One region of the Brevibacillus sp. DP1.3A genome, then DNA from elsewhere that is predicted to be linked to it. Evidence: riboswitches for the same ligand, from Rfam matches in the RefSeq annotation. Region 1 holds a riboswitch; each other region holds the start of a gene.
What was found. A riboswitch is a leader RNA that binds a small molecule or an ion and turns the genes downstream of it on or off. The one in region 1 is predicted to bind cyclic di-AMP.
Positions count from the first base shown of each region.

Region 2: linked by a shared signal. The riboswitch ahead of HP399_RS29135 (quaternary amine ABC transporter ATP-binding protein) and the one ahead of HP399_RS27970 (CAP domain-containing protein) in region 1 are both predicted to bind cyclic di-AMP.
Region 3: linked by a shared signal. The riboswitch ahead of HP399_RS25990 (C40 family peptidase) and the one ahead of HP399_RS27970 (CAP domain-containing protein) in region 1 are both predicted to bind cyclic di-AMP.
Region 4: linked by a shared signal. The riboswitch ahead of HP399_RS15270 (CAP domain-containing protein) and the one ahead of HP399_RS27970 (CAP domain-containing protein) in region 1 are both predicted to bind cyclic di-AMP.

Region 1 covers NZ_CP085876.1:6,065,029-6,069,005, reverse strand. The annotation lists gene HP399_RS27980 (sensor histidine kinase) at 1-207, shown strand, start outside; gene HP399_RS27975 (hypothetical protein) at 329-976, shown strand; gene HP399_RS27970 (CAP domain-containing protein) at 1,102-1,677, opposite strand; cyclic di-AMP (ydaO/yuaA leader) riboswitch at 1,685-1,842, opposite strand; gene HP399_RS27965 (hypothetical protein) at 1,951-2,280, shown strand; gene HP399_RS27960 (ABC transporter substrate-binding protein) at 2,504-3,508, shown strand; gene HP399_RS27955 (helix-turn-helix domain-containing protein) at 3,659-3,977, shown strand, end outside.
Region 2 covers NZ_CP085876.1:6,292,569-6,296,545, reverse strand. The annotation lists gene HP399_RS29140 (cation transporter) at 1-124, shown strand, start outside; cyclic di-AMP (ydaO/yuaA leader) riboswitch at 881-1,027, shown strand; gene HP399_RS29135 (quaternary amine ABC transporter ATP-binding protein) at 1,421-2,647, shown strand; gene HP399_RS29130 (ABC transporter permease) at 2,631-3,470, shown strand; gene HP399_RS29125 (glycine betaine ABC transporter substrate-binding protein) at 3,467-3,977, shown strand, end outside.
Region 3 covers NZ_CP085876.1:5,638,754-5,642,730, forward strand. The annotation lists gene HP399_RS25975 (class I SAM-dependent methyltransferase) at 1-374, opposite strand, end outside; gene HP399_RS25980 (PspA/IM30 family protein) at 469-1,164, opposite strand; gene HP399_RS25985 (LiaF transmembrane domain-containing protein) at 1,249-1,650, opposite strand; cyclic di-AMP (ydaO/yuaA leader) riboswitch at 1,970-2,109, shown strand; gene HP399_RS25990 (C40 family peptidase) at 2,114-2,635, shown strand; gene HP399_RS25995 (response regulator transcription factor) at 2,850-3,569, shown strand; gene HP399_RS26000 (sensor histidine kinase) at 3,570-3,977, shown strand, end outside.
Region 4 covers NZ_CP085876.1:3,261,219-3,265,195, reverse strand. The annotation lists gene HP399_RS15285 (hypothetical protein) at 1-321, shown strand, start outside; gene HP399_RS15280 (cold-shock protein) at 488-691, opposite strand; gene HP399_RS15275 (rhodanese-like domain-containing protein) at 1,117-1,461, shown strand; cyclic di-AMP (ydaO/yuaA leader) riboswitch at 1,546-1,702, shown strand; gene HP399_RS15270 (CAP domain-containing protein) at 1,710-2,426, shown strand; gene HP399_RS15265 (hypothetical protein) at 2,491-2,646, opposite strand; gene HP399_RS15260 (homoserine dehydrogenase) at 2,748-3,758, opposite strand; gene def (peptide deformylase) at 3,789-3,977, opposite strand, start outside.

The sequences.
Region 1 (3,977 bases):
AATTACGGTGACCAGATACCTGAAGAGGCGCTGCCGCATATTTTTGAAATGTTTTTTACGGGCGACAAAGCGCGAGCTCATCAAGGGGGAGGCACTGGACTCGGCCTGTTTATTGCAAAAAATATCGTCGAGAAGCATCGGGGAACGATTTCTGTTCAAAGTGATTTGATTCGTACATGTTTTGAGGTGCGGTTGCCGTATGGATGAAATGATGGCAATAAAAAAATGGAGACGATTCAATGTCTCCATTTTTTTATTGCATAATTCATGGAAATCTAAATTTTGATAGAATATTCTTATAACGAAACGAATTAACTTTGGGGGAGTTATGAATAAATACACATGGACATTGATTGGTGCGGTAATTGTTGCTGGAATATCATTGGCTACTTGGGCTGGGGCCATTAACCAAGGGGATAAGGAAGCGCTACATGCATATAAAAAGATGGAACAGGCACGCAACCAAGAGAACAAATCCTTAAGTAAATCGAGTAGGAATGTAACTCTGTCAGACTTTTCAATTCAGGGAGCTGTTTTACCAGAAGCGGATAAAATACGTAACTACAACGATACGAATATGCAAGGACTACTATCTTCAACAGATGAAAAACTTTCGTTCATTATGGAGGAGAATGAAGTAAAAGGTATCGTTATAGCAACAGATACAGAGCCAATCATGGCTGGTGGTGAAAAAAGTGGCCCTGAATTGTTTGACCTTTACGAGAACATGAAAAATACGCTCGGGGAAGATGTAAACATGAAGTACTTTAGTTATTCAGGTGGGTTTATTTTCGTTGCAACTGATAGGGAAGGTGAGGAAAGCTTGTGGCTCGATCAACGTGCTTCTACATTTTTAGATCTCCCTTCGCACAAGCAACTTAAATCTGAAGAAGTTGTAGAAAAAATTCGAGAAGGTGCGGAATCGGTGGATGAAGAAAAGACAAACCAACTAGAAATGGGAAGTAAATCTGAATAAAGCGTATAAAGCTAGCTGTTGGCTTTTCACGGAGATAGATGTTCAAATGCCACTCCAGACAAGGCTGGGAAAAAACAAGAAAGCCGGGTCCCCGCTAGAGGACTCGGCATTTATAACCAATTTCATTATCCGATGAATTCTTGTACCCAGTATCCATTCACAAAGCCTACACCGATTTTGGTGAAGGAAGGATTCATAATGTTTTGACGGTGTCCTTCACTGTTCATCCATTGGTTCATGACTTCCTCAGCGGTGCGTTGACCCATGGCGATGTTCTCACCCGCGGTCATAGAAGATACACCGAATTGTTTCATCATGTCAAATGGAGAGCCATACGTAGGGCTTGTATGGTCAAAGTAGTTGTTGTTGGACATATCAGCCGCTTTTGCTTGTGCAACTTTGTTCAGGGAAGCATCCAGTTCCACTGGCTTCAGACCTGCTTTTGCACGCTCTTGGTTTACCAAATCAGTTACTTGCTTCCCAACAGAGGAAGCATCCACTTGTTGGTTAGCTTGTTTTACTGGCTGCTGTTGATTCGCTGGTGCTGCGTAAGGTGCTTGCATTTGCGGTTGGACAGGTTGCATATATGGTTGATACCCGTATTGCGGACATGTGGTAGCGGCAGAAGCTGTGTTAGAAAAGCCGGAAAGAACAAATCCCAATCCCAATGTCGCGATTGCAATAGTACCAAGGCGTTTCATATTCACATCGTCTCCTTTTTTTGGCCTACGAGGTTAGTTGACGGATTCGGATTGAGGAAACAACCCTACGCACTTTGGCGATTCACCCCATGCAGATCTCTCATCTGCAAGTAAAAAAGATCCCCCGCACTTCCATTTGAGAGGAAGTTTCGGCTGTTTTGTTTGGCATGACCTAGAATAACAGAGATTCACCGGTGAAAGAAACCCGTAAAATTTGGTAGGATTAATAAGAATATCTCTTGTTTTATTGAGAGGGTGGAGTCCGACACTCACTTGTCTTGCATCGGCAACGCCAGACCGCTCGAACAAGCGCTTCAGCACGCAACTACTGAAATGCTCTCCTTGCTAGTCGAAGACTATCGGCTCTCGGTAAATGAAACAAGCCTGCTGCTCGGCCAAGTCGTCGAATATGAGGTGGCCAACGTGTTCAATCCCGCTTACAGTGTCGCCTGTAAAATTCCAAGCATATTTACCTGTTCGCAAATCCTAGCCGCTCAATCGCTTAAGTGGGGTCTGACGTTAAAGTTGAGTCAGAAAAAGGGATGCGCATATGATCGGCGGCTGCTCCGAATGCTTCCCGAGCTGATTCAGCATACCTCATAGACAGTGCAGGTGGATAGGGCCTCTTATGCGAGGCTCCTTTTTTTATTGTTTTTCGTTAGTCAGGAAGTGACGAGTTTGTATAAAGCTGGTCGTAGAGAATGTGTATTGAGCATGCAATCCAATTTGGGGTAAAATTTACTCAAGTAAGATGATAATGATTATCACTACAAATCAACGAATTGTTTTGCTACAAAACATAAAACTTATTGGAGTGAATTTAATCATGGCAAGATCGGGATTTATGAAAACAGGATGGATATCGCTTATAACGGCAGCAATGATTACGGTGACAGGTTGCGGCTCGACAGGCGATCAAGCTGTGGCCACGGTGACTACCGATCAGCCTGCACAGGCAACGGCAGCGCCAAGCGAAGCTCCGCCTCAGACGGAAACGCGCGTCGTAACCGATGGCTTCGGAGAGGTAGAGATTCCGACAAATCCAAAGCGAATCTCAGCTCTTTATCGTGAAGATTATTTGGTTGCGCTTGGGGTAACGCCTATTGTCCAATATTATAACCCGATGTGGGGCAAGCAGGATTATTTGAAGCTGGAAGTGCCGTTGTTCGACGTGACCGGCAGCATCGAAGCCATGCTTGTGTCCGAGCCGGACTTGATCATCGGCGCCGGAGAGGTCGATGTAGCACAATACGCGCTCTATTCCAAGGTTGCGCCGACGTTCCGCTTGCCGGACGACGTACTTGCGGATTCGCGCAAAACATTGACCTTAATCGCCGAATTGCTTGGTCTCAGCGACAAGGCGGAGCAGGTTCTTGCCGATTACGAAGCCCGAATTGTCGATGTGAAGGCGAAGCTGAACGCGGCGATCGGCGATGAGAAGCTTGTTGTTCTGCGGATGAACGTCGTAGATAAATCGATTAATATTTTCGGCATTCATAACACGTTTGTCGGACAAATCTTGTATGAGGATCTTGGGCTGAAGGCGCCGAGGTTCGCCGAGGCGATGACGGAGGGCAATATCGTCTTGTCGAAGGAGGTCATTCCGGAGCTTGACGCGGACCGTATTATTTTGCTTCCGTCCAACGGGACGTGGGAGGATGAGAGCAACACGAAAGCGCTTGAGGAAATGAAGGCAGATCCGTTATGGCAGACCGTTCCTGCATTTAAGAACGGCCATGTATATCCCGTAGAGAGATCGTATTGGCAGACGGGAGCCATTACGGCCAACGGGTTGAAGATGGATGATTTACTTCGATTATTGGCTTCTTAGCAGGAAATAAGAGTGATTAGTTCATTGGCGGGACTCATCGCCATAATTGAGAAAGAGCCGCTTTTCAACGAAGGTTGATGGGTGGCTCGATTTGATTTACACTATATTCATTGAGAATGAATATCAATTAAAAGGCGGTTGATAGTAACGATGGATATTGAACAGCGCAAACAAGCTGGGACTGCTCCTTTAGTCCAATATGCGCTGCGATCGATCCGCTTAGTCGTTGCGGGCGAGCGAGCAGAAATGAGTGATTTGGACGGCAGCGATAGAAACGATAAGGAGAGCTTTGAACTGCTCATTATAATGAGCGGGACGGGACAAGGAAAATGCTATTTGCAGGGGCCAGGAAGATCTTTATATGTTGATCAAGAGGTTATGAGCTGCAGCTATTACCAAGTGTGCTTCGAAACGAGCGGCTATGAAGCAGCTTCGAGCTTGCTGCCGGATAAGCAAGAGCTTGCCTGCG
Region 2 (3,977 bases), 230 kb from region 1:
TCTGGGGGCAGAAGGAAAAGTACACTTGGCAGATAAAAAGGTTGATGTTTCCTACAACGAGAGCACATTGACACTCGAAGCAGTAAAAGAAGCAATCGAAGACCAAGGCTACGACGTCGTTTAATCATCGTGTCTTTGAAAAGCAAAGCTCCTGCCTGATTCATTGAGGCGGGAGCTTTTTTGTGTTGAGGTAAAAGTGGCTGTAGTGGAGGGGAAGAAGCCCATTTCCAGTCTACGCTTCGGCCTACGCCCCGCAAGGGGTTAGACTGTCCGCTACGAAATGAATGTCGGGAGCGCTTCAAAAGTAGAGTTTCGAAGATGTATTCGCAGAGGTTGAAGCTGAAAACCCCCGCCATTCATTTCTCCGCTAGGTAGGGCTCCAGAGGCGCTAGGACTGGAAATGGTCTTCTTCCCGAGCGGCTATTCTTTACATCTTGAAAGCATCGTTCAAGGGATTTGCTTCTTTAAAAAGCATGTAGAAACCCAACAGCTCGTAGAGGAAACAGGAGAAATAAGCGAAGATCTTTGGACACACCTACCGAGGCGCAGTGAAAAAAAGAGAAACTGCCTTTAGCGTCCACCTCTGAGACACATCTTGAGTGGACCACTTTGGACGCGGTTTCGCTTTTTTTCACGGAGCCGGGCACAACATGCTTCCCAGCAGGTGTTCCAAGAAGCTGAGCGTTTTCTCCTGTTTCCTCCCCACCCCACAAGCGAGAGAGAATTACGCACGATTCCTTTAATCGAATGAGCAACCGAGAGCTAATCTAATCCGATTCGTAAAGAAAGACAAAGTCCGGTTAAAACCGTGCTAAACGAACGTTCACAATAACTGGAAGCGAGCGTATAATTCAAATCACAATCACGATTCAATAGGAAACAACACATACGGCCTAGTTCCGAGATTCTCGGAAGCGGGGGAACCAATCTTTTGGGGTTAATCCTGAGTGATCAGGAGGGATGAGGAAATGTCTTCTCTGCCATCCTACCCGTCAGCTAACCTCGTCGGCCAAAGCAGGGAAGGTCATGGATGGATAAAGTCTAGGCATTTTATGCGCAACAAGGGGATTCCTTGCGGGCGTGTGATAGGCCGATGCAGGCTTTTTCTTTGGGACCTTTGTTCTGGAGAAAAAGGATGGATCGGCCTATTTTTTATGGCAATACCGATAAGCAGCTTACGCGATACAGTCGTGAAAGAAATGATGTGGATCGCTGGGAGGCAGTTGGTACGACATAAACCGCTGACAATCGAAATCAGGAAGACAGAGTACAGGGCGTCCTGAAAATGGACGCCAGGTATTACGTAAGCCTGCGGATTTTCAACACGAGTAAAAATCAAGCGTGCCTGCTTGGTTTTGCTGGAGTGTGGAAACTTCGCGGGCTTTTTACATTTACGAAAAAACGAAGGATGAGGGATACCATGCCCAAAATGAAAGTCCATCAACTGACAAAAGTGTTCGGCAAGCAGCCCGAGCTGGCCTTGAAGCTGCTGGCGGAAGGACGTACAAAAGAACAAATTTACAAGCAAACGGGCCAGTCTATCGGGGTAAATCAGGTCAGTTTTGAAGTCGAGGAAGGTGAAATCTTCGTGATCATGGGCCTGTCCGGCAGTGGCAAATCAACCTTAATCCGACTGTGTAATCGACTGATTGACCCAACGAGCGGAAGCATCGAGATCGATGGGGAAGAGATCGTGGACATGAAGGCAACGGCTTTACGTGAGGTGCGGAGGAAGAAGCTCGGGATGGTTTTCCAAAATTTCGCCCTGTTTCCTCAGCGGACGGTACGAGAAAACGTCGAGTTTGGATTGGAGATTCAACAAGTACTACCAGGGCTCCGGCAAGAAAAAGCACGGGAAGCACTCGCGCTTGTTGGATTAACCGAGTGGGAAAATGCGTACCCGGATCAATTGAGCGGAGGGATGCGCCAGCGGGTCGGATTGGCGCGGGCGTTGGCTAATAATCCAGATATTCTCTTGATGGACGAAGCGTTCAGTGCACTGGACCCGCTCATTCGAAAAGATATGCAGGATGAGCTGCTGGAGCTTCAGATGACGATGAAAAAGACGATCCTGTTCATTACACATGACTTGCACGAGGCGTTGCGGCTGGGCGATCGGATTGCCTTTATGAAAGACGGACAGATCATTCAGATCGGCCGCCCGGAAGAAATCATGGCAGACCCAGCGGATGAATTCGTGCGGAAATTCGTGGAGGATGCCGACCTGTCCAGGGTCCTCGTTGCTGAAAATGTGATGAAACGGGCAGAAGCAATCACGCCTGACAAAGGGGCGCGAGTGGCGCTGCAACTCATGATGGATAACGGCGTGTCCAGCTTGTACGTCGTGGACAAAAAGCGCACACTGCTCGGCTTGATTACGGCGTATGACGTATCACTTGCGATCGGTTCGGGAGATTCGCTGGAGACGATCATGAAAACCGACCTCCCTACCGTTTTACCTGACGCACGTCTGCACAGTTTGTTTCCGATGATGGCAGATCTGCACGTCCCGATTGCTGTAGTGGGCGAGCAGCAGCGTTTGTTGGGTGTCATCGTAAAAGGAGCGGTGTTAGGCGGGCTGGTAGGCAAAGTCAATGTCCAAGAGCACCAGAGAGCAGAGGTGATGAGTGATGGACGTCGTGCCTAAGCTACCGATTGGCGAGTGGATGGAAGGGTTCGTGGAGGTGCTGGGCCAGTACAAAGGGGTATTGTTTGATCCAGTGTCTATCGTCATTTCCACGATGGTGACTTACTGTTCCACGGTTTTGGCAGAGATACCTTCACTGATTCTCATCTTGCTGCTAGGGGCTGCTGCGTGGATTTTTGCAGGGAGAGCGTCCATGGTCTTTACGGTTATCGGACTTTCTCTCATCCACAACTTGGGGTACTGGGATGAAACGATGGAGACATTGGGACTCGTCCTCACTTCCACCATGATTTCGATCGCCATCGGGGTTCCAGTGGGCATTCTTTGCGCGAGACACGATACGTTTCGCAATCTGGTCACGCCAGTACTGGATTTGATGCAGACGATGCCAGCGTTCGTTTATTTGATTCCCGCGATCTTTTTCTTCGGCTTGGGCGAGGTGCCGGGAGTCATTGCCTCCGTTATTTTTGCTTTGCCGCCAATCGTGCGTCTCACGAACTTAGGCATACGCCAGGTCCCAGCGGAAATGGAGGAAGCGGCGGACGCCTTTGGCGCAACTGGGTGGCAAAAGCTCGTGAAAGTACAACTGCCGTATGCGAAATCGACGATCTTGGCGGGAGTCAATCAGTGCATCATGCTCGCCCTGTCGATGGTGGTCATAGCGGCTATGATCGGGGCGAAAGGCTTGGGTGCAGACGTATATCGTGCCGTTTCCCAAGTGGATATAGGAAGAGGATTCGAGGCGGGGCTATCCATCGTGATCATCGCTATCGTCTTGGATCGGCTTACTCAACATGCAGGAAAAAAGGAGAGAAATACATGATGAACAAAACGGTTCCAGCTTTACTGGCAGTGATGATGGGAGCGACAGCTTGGCTTGCAGGCTGCTCCAGCCAAAACACAAACACACAAATACCGACAGCAACGGTGATCGGTCCTATTCCTTCTGAGACGTCGGACAACGCGCTAGGAGAAAAGCTCGACTACAAAATCATCGGAATCGACGCAGGAGCTGGCTCGATGGTGAAGACAGAGGAAGTCATGAACCTGTATGGCTTGGATAAGTGGCAGCTTGTCGAAGGCTCAGATGCAGCGATGACAGCAGCTTTGATCAAGGCGTACGAAGCGAAGGAACCGATTATCATTACGGGCTGGACACCGCATTGGATGTTTAAAAAGATGGATTTGAAATATTTGGCGGATCCGAAGAACGGCTTTGGCGGAGCGGAACAAATCCATACCATCGTGCGCAAAGGGCTGAAGGAGGATCAGCCTGCTGCCTATCAATTTCTGGATAAGTTCTGGTGGGAGCCAGCCGATATGGAGTCGG
Region 3 (3,977 bases), 430 kb from region 1:
TGCTCTTGTGGAAAATTGGCGAATGGCAGACCTGAGATAATGACATCTGCACCTGCAAGGTTCTGCTCCTCCAAGTAAGACCTAAGTTTAGTCGCTTCCTCCCTGATAGGAAGATCGGGAAAACGTGATTGAAGCATAGAGCGAAAATGGGAATCTCGTTCCACAAGCACGTACTGTGTGCCAGGACGCAAGCGCTGATAGATCGTTTGGGTAAATGCCCCTGTACCAGGTCCCAGCTCCAGGATCACATCGGTTGAAGCCCAATCGACGCTTTTCAACATTTGCTCACATAAAAAACGAGAGCTGGGGATTATACTACCAACGCGTCCAGGCTCAGCGATAAATCGCCGCAAAAAGACCAAGAAGTCCTGCAAGAATCGTACCTCCTAGGGGAAAAGCAGCCTGATGTACACAGGCTGCCGAATTGACACAATCTATTCTACACCCAGTCCCCCAGTTCCTGTCGAATTAGGATTGTACAGGTTTGGCTACCGGTGCTTTTACTTCATTAATGGATGCTTTGATGCTGGCTAGTTCTGCATCGAGATCATCCTTTTCCAGTTCAGACAAAGCGTTCTCCCAAGCGCGGTTTGTTTGGCGCCATTGTCCACTCATTTGCGCTTCTGCTTCCATGCGCATGACTTTTTCTTCCATGCGGGCGAAGCCACGGCCTGCGGACGGATTGCCGATACCGACAACTGCTTGATTGACTTGCTTTTGTGTACGAGCTACTTGTGCACGTGCCATCAGTGTGAACCTTTTCGCACGCATTTTATAGAACTCTTCCTTCAGCTCAGCCAACTTCTCGCGCATTTGCGTAGCTGCCTCGGATGCTGACAGGTAGAGACCTTCATATTCCGCTGCACGGCCTTCGTACTGCTTCTTGTCAGCGAGTGCTCGACGAGCCAACTCGTCTTCTCCCTCAGTCAAGGCGAGCTTGACTTGACGATCGCGTTTTTCGATCAGAGCATTGGCTTCGTCCAATTGCTGGCGGAATTTCTTTTCCAGTGCAACCTGACGGGCAACTGCTACTTCAACTTGTCCGATTTCTACTTCCATGTCACGCATATATTGATTCAGCATTACTACCGGATCTTCCATCGAATCCAATGCATCATTTACCGAAGCTACTGTCAGGTCACGCAAACGTTTAAAGATACTCATTATATTTTCCTCCTCATCATATCACATCATATTGTTCATCCAAAAGACTCTTGCGACACAGTGTTATTGCGGTTACTAAAACGGTTATGGCCGTTTGGTTACGTTTCTCTCCCAAGCGTCTAGCGTATCTTCTTTTAATACTTTTTGGGCCCATTCACGCTCCCAAGCAGGTGGAGCTTGTTTAGGTTCTTGACTGGGACGCAGTAAGCGATATCCCAGATAAATCACCCCAATGGCCAGAAGTGCGTGAAATAGTAGGTCAAGCTTGCCAATCAACATCAGGAACCCGAATAGGAAGACTAGGATTCCCCAAAAGCGTGAACCGGTTTGTCCCATAATCTTTTTGGCACCGTATATCATGATCACACCGGGAATGATGAACCCGAGCAAGTCTCCGATATCGATACCCACCAGATCTAGAAGAACCAACCCACCGACTAGCAGCAGAACCAGCCCGAGTAGAACTTTGCCAGACCGTTCGCTCATTACTCGTTTACCTCCATTCGTTTTGCATGTGGTGCTTGTGGAACGTTATGCCCTTATTGTAGCCCTCGGTATAGGCTTCCCATAACGGGCGTGCGGTTGGTTTTTCCCTCCGTCCTTGGACGGAGACAATTTCCTGCCCTAATCGGACAAGCTGTCCCGCAAGGCAGAACAAGCGCGCGTCGAAAGGCGTCTTGCACTGTTGAACGAAAACGTTACAGCATTTGACGGTATTTTTGTGACGAATATGTGAACAAGCAGATGAAAAAGAAGGAAAAGAAGGACTGGCGTAGAATCTTCGTAAGAGTGCGTGTAAAAAAACATCGAAAAATAGCCGAATTCCGCTTGGCGGAAACGGGGGAACCACGTTTTTGGGGTGAATGGTTGCTACTCCTAGCAGCCTAGGGCGTCCTTTCGACCGAACCCTTCAGCTAACCTCGTAGGCTCACGAAGGGAGCAGTTTCTTTTGCGCAAGGTGGTTTTATCTTTATTTATGGCTGGAATGCTTGCTATGGGGGCAGGCGCTGCACAGGCTGCTGAGGAGAATACTCTCAATGAAGTAGTCAGCGACTTGTACGGTACCCCTTACAAATCTTCCGGCTCGTCCAAAAAGGGCTTTGACTGCTCCGGTTTCACGCGCTACGTATTTGATGCGTTAGGTGTAGACCTGCCTCACAATTCTGCTTCCCAGTACGCATTAGGTACAGAGGTAGCCAGAAAAGATTTGCAGCCAGGCGATCTCGTATTCTTCAATACGAACGGTCGCAGCATTTCTCACGTGGGTATCTACATTGGAGACGGCACATTCGTGCACTCGGAATCTGGTCGTGGAGTCGTCAACACCAAGTTGAGCGATCCATACTACTGGAGCAAGCGTTATGTAGGCGCCAAGCGTCTCAGCGTTCCTGTTCTAGCGAAAGCAGAAACTCCGAAAAAGGAAAAAGCGGTGCAAGCTGCATCGTTGCCGGAAAAACCAGCTCAAAAATAGTCGTTCGGCAAAATAATAAAAGCCAGGGACACTACGTCTCTGGCTTTTTCTGACGGAATTTAGTACCTGGTCTAAAGAGGTACCCTCATATATTAGAACAACTTAATAACTTACGGGGTTTCTTCCCCTGATCAGGTCAAAGCATGTTATGATAGACAAGACCCATTCTTTGAATGGTATTCCTTATTAATAGAAGTAACTGGGGGTTGTTCCGGTGAAAGATCACATTTTAATTGTCGATGACAATCTGGAGATTATTGAACTGCTAGAAGACATTTTGGAGAACGAGGGCTTCACCGTTTCCTCCGCAGAGAGTGGAGAAGATGCACTCTCCCTGCTCAGCCAAGGAGAGCGACCCAATCTGATCCTTTTGGATATTATGATGCCCAACATGAGTGGCTACGAGCTCTGTTCTCAAATTCGCCGTGAATGGGATTTGCCTATACTGTTTCTCAGTGCAAAAGGAAAAGCGGTAGATAAGGTAGTCGGCTTTGAAATTGGCGCAGACGATTACATTACGAAGCCTTTTGATACAGAAGAACTGCTCGCTCGCATTCGTGCCCACCTGCGTCGTTATGAGCGCATTCGCAAGCATACTGAGGAGCAGCCTGAGAAGGAAACAGCCTCTTCTCCGATTACAGTTTTGAAATTCAAGGACCTAGAAATTCATAAAGAAACGTATTCCGTTTATGTATGTAATCAAAAAATTGAGCTCTCTACCAAAGAATTTCAACTGCTCACATTCCTCGCAGAAAATGCGGGCATCGTCTTTACAAGAGAGCAAATCTACGACCGCGTCTGGGGATATGGTTATGGCTCGCTCAATACAGTGACCGTCCATATCAAAAACCTCCGTGAAAAGCTGGAAACAGAGCGTCAGTTCATTAAAACACAATGGGGGACAGGCTACGTATTTATCGGGGAGAAGCTTTAAATGAGCTTACGTAATAAAATTTTTCTCTCCTTCATTTCCTTGATCACACTAAACATCTTGTTGTTTAAATTCGTTTTTCAAGACATTATTGTCGCTCAACTCAAAAATGATCGGCATAATCAGTACCAGGCTGAGAAGGAAGCCGCAGAGAAGGTCATGCTCAATCAATTGCTTCTCGTCAGTAATTTCAAGGACCCAATCGAACGATTGGAGCTTGAAAAGCAGTTGCCAGACGACGTGATGTACCGCATGCTCGTGAAGGATGCCAATGGAAACACCATCTACAGCAAAACATCACGCGCCTATAATTTGAAAATGCCTTCTCCCTCCTCATCAAACCGTGGCGATTCTGCCAAGCAAAATGACCTCAAAGTGGTAGCTGAGTACCATTTTCAGCAGGAGCCACCG
Region 4 (3,977 bases), 2.8 Mb from region 1:
CACCTCGACCTGGTAAATCTGAACACAGAAGAAGTTGAAGTACGTGTGCAAGTATTGAACTGGGGTAACGCAGTTACGCAAACGAATCCAGTTAGCACCTTGCTTGACATCACGCAATTTATCCCTGCGAATACTCGCACTGCTTTCAATGCGCTGGTCCCCGCTTCTTTCCACTATGAAGTTCGCCTTACCGTAGCAGAAAACAACAGAAATGTCCTTCTCACCACTTATGGCCGTACTTCCATCGGCGGCGGTCAAGTGGTCGGTCTTTCAGTTCTTGACAGTCAATTCCAAACTGTCGAAATCGAAACTTGTATTTAACTATTTTGTAGGAAGAAAATGAGGAATTATGGTGGGACGCCATAGTTCCTTTTTTAAACCATTCGCATGCAGGAAAAGGCGCTGGGGACTATCCCAACGCCTTTTTACTTTTATGACCACGACAAAAAAACTGCCCTCGAAAGGACAGTTTCTTTTAAAAGGAGACTTACAGTTTTACTACGTTCTCAGCTTGTGGGCCACGGTTGCCTTGAACGATGTTGAATTGAACTTTTTGACCTTCGTCCAAAGTTTTGAAACCGTCACCTTGGATTGCGCTGAAGTGTACGAATACATCGTCTCCGCCTTCTACTTGAATGAAACCGAAACCTTTTTCTGCGTTAAACCATTTTACTGTTCCGTTCGTTTGCATTTAAAAAAACCTCCAAAAATTCAATTTGAATATGCTAGTCATATTTACCGAAGCAAATAAAGCTCACATATCATGAAGAAATACCAAATCATGTGCAATGATACGCCTTCATGATATGTGAATTTTACCTACTCAGCAAATATGCGAATGTCATAGGACGGAACTGCAAAATAAAAAACAAAACCTTTTGAAAACCTAAAACAATGAAAGCCCTTCCTCTCTTCCATCCTTGCGGCTCCGATGACCGCGCCAGTGTGAATCGGGGATTCAAAAATGTTATCCATCAGCATACACCTCGATGAATTTTAGGTATCAATTTTTCAAGTAGCAACCTCATTCTACCATGGTTGTCCAATAAAAGCAACCGTTCACCCTTATACTGGAGATGGCGGTACTCTGTTACAATAGCATTGGGAGGGATTTCATTGCAAAATCATACTTTGACAACCATTCAATTATCCGAATTGCTTCAAAAGAAAGTGCCCGTACTTTTATTGGACGTACGCGACGCCGAAAAATTTATTTCTGGCAGCCTCGTTCATGAAAACGCATCGACACGTAACGCCCCCTATCTTCTAATGAAGGAACAGGACAAGCCATTCGATGAAGAAACCGAGAAACTTGCGCAAAATATGCAAATTGTTACTGTATGTACAACAGGTAACAAAGCGCAAAAAGCTGCCGCTCTTCTTCGTGAGCATGGTTTTCAAGCAAATGCATTGGAAGGCGGTTTAACCGCATGGAAGGAACAATCAAACGAATCGAAATGAGCCTTATTTAACAACGCTTCTAGCTATTTGCCATATATTACTCCTTTATTTCGATTGGGATTGTCTGATATCGTTGTTCATGCCAAACGAAATAAGCCGAGACTTCCTCTTGAAAAGGAAGTGCGGGGGACTTTTTTGTGGATGAGATATGCCACATTGGGGTGAATCGCCGAACTGGCGTAGGGTTGTTTCCTCAATCCGAATCCGACAACTAACCTCGTAGGCAAAAAAAAGGAGAGATTTGTTTAATGAAACGTTTTGGTTCTGTTACAATCGCGATGACTCTTGGTCTGGGCTTGGCTTTGACAGGGTTTGCTACTTCTGCTTCGGCTGCTTCTAATTGCCCTGTTCCTGGCGGACAATTCCAATATTATATGCCACAATTCCAAAAAGCTCCAAATTCCCAGCAATTTTGGAACTTCTTTCAACAAAAACAAGGCTTTGCCCCTGGACAACAAATGCCAGTACAACAGCCAATGACACCGATGCAACCTGCAAAGCCGGTGCAACAAACACCAGTTCAAGCTGCCCCAGCGCAGCCTAGCAAAAACGTCGCTCAGCCTGCCGCTCCAGCAACTCAAGTGGAACAAGGAAAAACGGGTGATTTTGCGAAACAAGTCGCGGATTTGGTGAACCAAGAACGTGCAAAAGCAGGTCTCAAGCCTGTTCAAATGGATGCAGCACTGTCCAAAGTAGCGTTGGCAAAAGCACAAGATATGTCTTCTAACAACTATTTTGACCACAACAGCCCAACGTACGGTTCCCCATTTGAAATGATGAAGCAGTATGGCATTCAGTACTCGACTGCAGGTGAGAATATCGCCATGGGTCAACAGAGTCCACAAGAAGTTATGCAACAATGGATGAACAGTGAAGGCCACCGCCAAAACATTATGAACCCTGCGTTCACAAAAATTGGTGTAGGCTTCACAAATGGCTACTGGGTACAAGAATTTATCGGATAAAAAGCATTGCACGAAACGAAAAGCCGGTGTCTCTTAATCGAGACCCGGCTTTTTCGTGTAGGCATTATTCCTGTTGTGCTTCGGATGCCTGCTTTTTGGGGGTGCAACAGCAGCTATCCTGCTCATTTACCAAAGCGACATTCTTTTGATTCATTTTTTGCTTGGTTGGGTAAGCAGATACTTGCTGCAGCTCGGCATTGACATCAGACGATTGGTTCATCCGTATGGCCCCCTTGCCGTTTTTTTGTGGTGCACCCCTAGTATGCTCGCGGTTGTAAACGACTCATTCCTAAGGAACACTGGAAGCACATGCAAATGAGCCTATCTGCTAATGATATGTTCAAGGTCTTTTAAGGCAGCCGCTGCTGCCGCAACAGGATCTGATTTTCCTCCAACGACGAATAAATCCCCCATGACATCTGTTTCAACCCGTATGGCTTTTGTCGTACCTGATACAGATGCAAATGGATGAGTATGATCCACTGCACAAAGCTCCACTGCTACCGAAAGTGTACCATTTGCTTCCTTTTGGATACTTCCGATCAGCTTGGGGATCTTCGTATGCTTTTTCCACGTCTCGATTTGTAACGAGGTTATTTCGCGAATACTTGCGCGTGTGACATCGGTCAGATTTACTTGCGCGCCAAAAGCGGCGTTTGCCAAGATCGTGAGCTTCGAAGCTGTATCCCAACCATCGATATCGTAAGAAGGGTCCGGTTCGGCAATCCCCATTTTCTGCGCGAGCTCGACTGCTTCCGCACAGGTGAGCCCCTCTTCCATCATTTTTGTGAGCACGAAGTTAGTCGTTCCCGTAAAAATGCCTTCGACTCGCTTCACTTCACAGCCTGCCAAGTTATATTGCAATAGATCGATCGTCGGTAGAGCAGCTGCTGTTGCCCCACTGACTTTCAACGCGACGCCATGTTTTTTGGCTAGAGCGGCTAAGCCAGCATAATCGACAACAAGCGCGCCTTTTGAAATCGCGATTGCATGGATAGCATTTTCCAATGCATATCGAATAAAAGTAAGTCCTGGCCCTCCCTCTTTTTCAGATGGACCAGCCTCGATGAGCACATCCGCTTGAACCGATTTGATAAATGCCAGCGCGTTCCATGATGGGTGCCTTGCTTGTTTTGTATGAGCATAGTCTTCCAATTTTCCTGAATCGATTCCGTTCTCATCGTAGAGACCGGAAGCCGAACGAACGACTCCCACGAGTCTGACATCCGCTTGATAAAGCTCGCGGTATCGGTCCCGTCGCTGCTCCAGCAGTCTGGCTACGTGCTGTCCTACTGTTCCAAAGCCTGTCAACATAATATTCCAACGCTTCATGAGTTAATCTCCTTGCTGTTTATGCTCTGTTTATTTCCCACGCTTTTTTCTACGTTTAGCATGTATCCGGTGTAAATCCTCGTAATTCAATTTCTTTCCCGTTTTTGCCGAATAAATCTCTTCCGTATGATCAATAAACAAAATTCCTTCCAAATGGTCCATCTCGTGCTGAATACACCGAGCGAGGAAATCTTCGGCTTCGATTGTCTTTGTTTCTCC